Regions from separate parts of the Shewanella sp. DC2-4 genome, predicted to be linked through region 3. Evidence: predicted binding sites of a transcription regulator. Region 3 holds the regulator's gene; each other region holds the start of a gene.
The links. Region 3 encodes MetJ, which represses methionine synthesis genes. Its sites were predicted from a motif close to TAGACGTCTAGACGTCTA; they were not measured.

Region 1 (2,279 bases), 1.8 Mb from region 3:
GCCCACCTTCCCGCGCTAAAACAAAGCCCTTCGGGAAAGATCTGAAGTTTTCGACATCTGTTGCGAAGGTAAATTCAAAATCATCGAAATGTTTATTGATGACGCGGCACACTTGGTACAAGTTAACCTTATCGGCATCAAATGCATCCAGCGCCAACGGCTTAGCGGTGATCAAGCGCATGAACATTTCATGGGTGGCGATAAAACGCGTCATGTCGTTCTGCCCCATGGGATACACTTTGCCAAGCTCAATGGTAAAGGCATCGGCACCGTAGCGTTCAGAGGAAAAATAGCTGAAGGTCGTGGTCGGTTCGTGGTGGAAAAGTACTGTATCGACGCCGCTTGCGGCTAAAAACATAATTTGCTCGCCGCTAAAGGCGCGCCCAGGACGATAGGGATAGATAGCGAACTTTTCATGCTTCGAGGCGCGCATCGCCGTGTGCAGATCATAATGGATGCGCTGACGTCCATCGGCAACCGCAGTATAAAAACGATCGACATAGGCTTCGAGTTTTTTCGCGCGTACTCGCTCAGGGTTCACTAACCCTGGTGGATTGGAATGCTCACCACTAAAGAGACGATTCATGTTTTCGTCAATAATCCGCGTGCCGTTATTAATCGCTAATGGGTTACCAATGAGAAATAAAGTGCGCTGCTTTGCGATGATCTTTTGCTGTAGAAGTTGTTTAATTAAGCTATTGCAGAGTTCAATGGGCGCGGTCTCGTTACCGTGAACACCGCAGGAAAGCACAATATCTTTTCCTTCATTCTTTACTGGTTCGAAAACAATAACACCGGTATCCCACACTTCCACTTGAGTATGATCGCCTAAGTTAAATGAAAATTCGCCATCGAACTGTTCAGGATGGGCTAAGGTGAGCGCTAAAAAATCCTTTGAATCTAACAGAGCTTGTAACACAGAATTCTCCTTATAATGATGTGTAACAGTATTGGCGCAATAGCATAAGTACAGGCAGTAATAACCACTTAAGCATTTATCTCACCGCGGTTAGTCTCACTCGCACCTAAAAAACGGCTTCAATACTAACACATGTTTTTAGTGCTGTTCTCAGACATTTATTGCCGTAGGACCCAGTTTTAAGCGGAATGACATTCAACTAAGCTGATTGTTAAATTCTTAGGACATTCCCTAAGAATTTCCCATGATAAATATTCCAGCTTGAGGCTTGCTTTTGCACTCAAGTTTTATCACAATCCTTAGCCATCTAGACTTCTATTGGATTTAATTATGGCGTTAGCAACCTTTGGTGCCGGCTGTTTCTGGGGCGTAGAGTATTTTTTTAGACAAGTGAACGGCGTATCGAATGTCACCTGCGGCTATATGGGCGGCAATAATGCGGCGACAACCTATGAAGAAGTCAAAAAAGGCAAAACGGGCCATGCCGAAGTGGTGCAAGTGGAATTCGATCCCGCCCTTGTCAGTTATGAAGACTTGCTCGATGTATTTTGGAAAAACCACAATCCAACGAGTCTGAACATGCAAGGCGGAGATATTGGCACCCAATATCGCAGCACCATTTTCTTCCACGACCGTGAGCAAAAAGCGGCCGCAGAAGCCTCAAAATTAGCTTTTGCCCGCTCAGGTCGTTGGGGATTACGCCATATCGTCACTGAAATTGTGCCATTGCAACAGTTCCATGTTGCTGAGGAATATCATCAAAATTACATCGATAAGAATAACTTACCGAGTTGTCATATCGAATACTAAGTACGGTCAAATCAGTATTAGATCAACTACTCACAGCTGAATTAGACACAAACAAAAACGCACTCAAATCTGAGTGCGTTTTTTTATTTTGAGGCGTTAGCTAAACCTACTACTGGATTAAGCGTTTAGCGCCTTATCAATTAATGCCTGCGCATCTTTGATGATCTCAGCTAAATGTTGCTCACTGATAAAACTTTCGCCGTAGATCTTAAATAACGCTTCCGTGCCCGATGGACGCGCCGCAAACCAACCATTCGCCGTAGTCACTTTGATGCCACCAATGGCCGCATTATTGCCCGGCGCATGGGTTAACACGTTTTCGATTGACTCACCCGCAAGCACAGTGGCATTTAAGGTTTCAGCATTCAATAACGCAAATTTGGCCTTGTTTTCAAGACTGATTGGGCTATCGATACGCTTATAAAAGCTTTGGCCAAATTGTTTTACTAACTCTTGGTGACGCTGACCTGGGGTTTTACCTGTCACCGCAAGGATCTCTGCCGCAAGTAACCCTAGAATAAAACCGTCTTTATCCGTACACCAAGTAGAG
Region 2 (2,279 bases), 380 kb from region 3:
GACCATCAACACCGGCAATCACATGCCAGCCGTAAGCTTCAAAACGCTTTGGCGTATCATCGGTGAACCAGCCTTCAACATGGCCATCGATAGAAATACCGTTGTCATCCCAAAATGCGACCAGTTTACCTAAACCTAAAGTACCGGCTAATGAACAGGCTTCGTGGGAAATACCTTCCATCAAACAGCCATCGCCGAGGAAGCAGTAAGTGTAGTGATCAACGATATCGTGACCATCACGGTTAAACTGTGCCGCTAAGGTTTTCTCAGCAATCGCCATACCAACAGCGTTGCTGATGCCCGCACCGAGTGGACCCGTTGTGGTTTCAACACCTGGGGTGTAACCGTATTCTGGGTGACCCGGGGTTTTAGAATGCAATTGACGGAACTGTTTAAGCTCTTCAATTGGTAATTCATAACCAGTCAGGTGAAGTAAAGAGTAAATCAGCATTGAACCGTGACCGTTAGAGAGGATAAAACGATCTCTATCTACCCATTTCGGATTGTTCGGGTTGTGCTTAAGGAAATCATTCCACAGCACTTCAGCAATATCTGCCATACCCATTGGGGCGCCGGGATGGCCTGAATTTGCTTTTTGAACTGCATCCATACTTAACGCACGGATTGCGTTTGCGAGTACTTTACGGGAAGACATGCTCTCTCCTGCTTGTTTGTGGGGTCTAGCGGGCAATTTGGATGCATATTTTCCCCTACATGCCAGTGTGACGCAAACTAAAATTGCCATTCACTCAGCAAAAGATGGCCGAATATGTACCCAAACAACCTGAAGATGCAGGATTCAGGTAGCTTGAGTATATAAGTCGCAGAAATAAGCTAGTCACTTTGCTCGCGTTTACTTGAGAGGGCATAGCAAGGATCACTTATAATGGAGAAATAAATTTCTCAAAAACATAGTAAACTTAATACCATGAAATATAAGTAAAATAACCTATTTATGGCAGGGCGTAGTCGTTTTCAGGTCACAATCTGAGAGGATTTTTTATTATCGGGGGTGATCGGCAATCGGATTTAAACTAAAATAGCCGTCTAGATGTAGATGCTTCTACACGTTTGAATGCTAACGACGAGATTTTCCTACTATGGCAAAGCACTTGTTTACTTCTGAGTCGGTCTCAGAAGGTCATCCCGATAAGATTGCAGATCAGATTTCTGATGCTGTGCTAGATGCAATTCTGGCTCAAGATCCAAAAGCACGCGTAGCGTGTGAAACTTATGTCAAAACCGGCATGGTATTAGTCGGTGGCGAAGTCACTACCTCTGCCTGGGTTGATATTGAAGAAATCACCCGTAAAACGGTGCGTGAAATTGGTTATACCCATTCAGATATGGGATTTGATGCAGACTCGTGCGCAGTATTAAACGCCATTGGTAAGCAATCACCCGACATCAATCAAGGTGTAGACCGCGCAGACCCTGCAGAGCAAGGTGCTGGCGATCAAGGGTTAATGTTTGGTTATGCCAACAACGAAACTGACATTCTGATGCCTGCACCTATCACCTATGCTCACGCATTAGTGAAACGTCAGTCTGAAGTGCGTAAAAATGGCACGCTACCTTGGTTACGCCCAGATGCGAAAAGCCAAGTCACTTTTGCCTATGATGATGGCAAAATTGTCGGTATCGATGCAGTTGTGTTATCGACTCAACACAGAGATGACGTTTCACAAGCCGACTTAATTGAAGGCGTGATGGAAACCATCATCAAGCCTGTATTACCGGCTCAATGGTTAAACAAAGACACTAAGTTCTTTATCAACCCAACTGGCCGTTTTGTTATCGGTGGTCCAGTAGGCGATTGCGGCTTAACGGGTCGTAAGATCATCGTAGACACCTACGGCGGCATGGCCCGTCATGGTGGTGGCGCATTCTCTGGTAAAGATCCATCAAAAGTGGATCGTAGCGCGGCATATGCTGCACGTTATGTGGCAAAAAACATAGTTGCAGCAGGTCTTGCTGATCGCTGTGAAATCCAAGTGTCTTACGCAATTGGTGTGGCAGAGCCGACCTCTATCAGCATCGAGACCTTCGGTACTGGTAAAGTGTCTGAAGAAGTGCTGATCAAGTTAGTCCGTCAACACTTTGAACTGCGCCCATACGGTTTAACGGCCATGCTAGATTTAGCACGTCCAATTTATCAAGCGACCGCCGCTTATGGCCACTTTGGTCGCAGCGAATTCCCATGGGAAGCGACTGATAAAGCCGAAATATTACGTGCTGACGCGGGTCTATAGTCTTAATTCATTTCAATTTTTACACTT
Region 3 (2,279 bases):
TCGCTGTGACCATTGATATATTTAGTGGTGGAGTGGATAACGATATCCGCGCCTAACAATAGGGGTTGTTGCAATATTGGCGATAAAAAAGTGTTATCGACCACCACCAGCGCGCTGACCTCATGGCTCGCCTTAGCAATGGCTTCGATATCTACCACACGCAATAACGGGTTCGATGGGGTTTCGAGCCACACCATCTTAGGATTCTGCGCAATGGCGGCGGCTAACGCTTGGCTGTCGGTTTGGTCGACCACAATGAGCTTAAACTGGCCTTTCTTCGCCAAGTTGGTAAATAAACGGTAGGAACCACCATAGCAATCATGGGGCACAACTAATAGGTCATCGGGGCCGAGCAAAGTGGTCACTAAGGTGATGGCCGCCATGCCAGTGCACGTCACTATGCCAGTCGCCCCCTTTTCTAATTGCGCTAATGCTTCGCCTAAAATGCAGCGCGTTGGGTTGCCTGAACGACTGTAATCGAATTCGCGGGGATTTTTATGACCATCGAAGGCGTAATTAGTCGACAAATAAATCGGTGGCACAACTGCACCATATTGAGTATCGCTTTCGATACCCTGACGCACTGCCAGTGTGGCTAATTGACGCTCTGCCATGGGTGGACTCCTAAATTCGATAGACTGATAGAGATGTCTGGACGTCTAAATGTACCTAAGCCCAACGCCATCGTCAATAGGCGTGAAGACGTTTAGACGTCTGAACATAAAGAAATCTGTTTGCAATCACAAAGAAATAGTAGCAATAATTTGACTGTTCTTTGTAAGGGTTTAAAATCTGCCCCGAATTTAGCGTTATAACAGGTGAGTCAATGACTGAATGGAATGGGGAATACATCAGCCCCTATGCTGAACATGGCAAGAAGAATGAACAAGTAAAAAAAATTACTGTGTCTATTCCGCTCAAAGTGCTTAAGGTCCTCACGGACGAACGTACTCGTCGTCAGGTCAATAATTTGCGTCACGCCACCAACAGCGAGCTGTTGTGTGAGGCATTTTTGCACGCCTACACTGGCCAGCCATTGCCCAACGATGAAGATCTGTCAAAAGATAACCCAGACAGCATTCCCGCTGAAGCCAAGTTGTTAATGGATCAAATGGGAATCGAGTGGGAAGACATGGAATAGCGACTCGTCGCTTTCAAAGTCATATCACAGTGCTCATCAATAGGGATCGTTAACGATCCCTTTTTGTTTATACCCAAGCGACTTCAAACTTTAAATTTCACCATCTTGAGTTGGTTTGGGATATAGGAAATCCTATGTTTTCTATGATAGATCCACAGACACTCGCCTTAGCCTCGCTGGTCGTGTTTCTGGGCGCATTAACCCAAAGTCTTATTGGGTTTGGGCTTGCGGTTGTCGCCAGTCCTTTGCTGTATATCGTCGATCCACAACTTGTACCTGCGCCTGTTATTGCTATGGGTTTCTCCATCGCCCTGCTGACCTTAGTGCGTGAACGCGGTCACTTAGAATTCAATGGCTTGCAATATGCTCTCATAGGTCGCGTGCCCGGCGGTTTTATCGGCGCGAGTTTATTGCTGTTTGCGCCTCAACCCATACTGGGTTTATCCATCGCCGCCATTGTGACTGTCGCAGTGATCCTCAGCCTGTATAAATTCAGCCAGCCAGTGAATAAGAAAACCCTCTTCGGTGCAGGTGTGGTTTCAGGGATCTTCGGCAATATCGCCGCGATTGGTGGCCCACCGATGGCGATTTTGTTGGCAGGCAAAGATGCCTCGCAGTTTCGCGCAGCCCTGTCGGCCTTCTTCATTTTTAGCTCCATGATTGCACTGATCATTTTAGCGATCACAGGCTTATTAGAATTAAAACATCTGTGGCTGTCGTTGATGCTGCTCCCCTCAGTGATTTTAGGTTACTTAGTCGCAGGACGATTAGTGGGCCGTGTCGATAAAGAGAAGACAAAGATGGCGACGTTAGTCCTGTGCAGTATCAGCGCCTTAGTGCTAACGGTGAAGTCGGTTATCGAGTTATTACCCCAATAAGCGTCCTACTTATACTGGCAAACCTTCTCACGATTCAAACAATAAAAAAGCACTGACATTGCCAGTGCTTTTTCTTTATCTATCAATATGTAAAGCCAGCTTACACTCAGCTTAAATAGCTTTGCCCTGCGTACACAATAAAGTGTCTTAAGGCGAGTACACCCGTTAAGCTCGCACAAGCCACCATGATCATCGCGCCCTTAGTGTGGCGAGTCGCGGCGGGTAACAGCATAAACAGCAATGGAATACCAAAGCCAATT

Region 1: a site for MetJ is predicted at 1,220-1,237, ahead of msrA (peptide-methionine (S)-S-oxide reductase MsrA). Genes of this name have one in related genera too.
Region 2: a site for MetJ is predicted at 1,041-1,058, ahead of metK (methionine adenosyltransferase). Genes of this name have one in related genera too.

The regions. Positions count from the first base shown of each region.
Region 1 is NZ_JABRVR010000002.1:2,032,125-2,034,403, forward strand. It holds gene astE (succinylglutamate desuccinylase) at 1-919, opposite strand, end outside; gene msrA (peptide-methionine (S)-S-oxide reductase MsrA) at 1,250-1,729, shown strand; gene pgm (phosphoglucomutase (alpha-D-glucose-1,6-bisphosphate-dependent)) at 1,847-2,279, opposite strand, start outside.
Region 2 is NZ_JABRVR010000002.1:3,416,543-3,418,821, forward strand. It holds gene tkt (transketolase) at 1-655, opposite strand, end outside; gene metK (methionine adenosyltransferase) at 1,101-2,252, shown strand.
Region 3 is NZ_JABRVR010000002.1:3,794,547-3,796,825, forward strand. It holds gene metB (cystathionine gamma-synthase) at 1-614, opposite strand, end outside; gene metJ (met regulon transcriptional regulator MetJ) at 827-1,141, shown strand; gene HQQ92_RS17235 (sulfite exporter TauE/SafE family protein) at 1,276-2,019, shown strand; gene nrfD (NrfD/PsrC family molybdoenzyme membrane anchor subunit) at 2,126-2,279, opposite strand, start outside.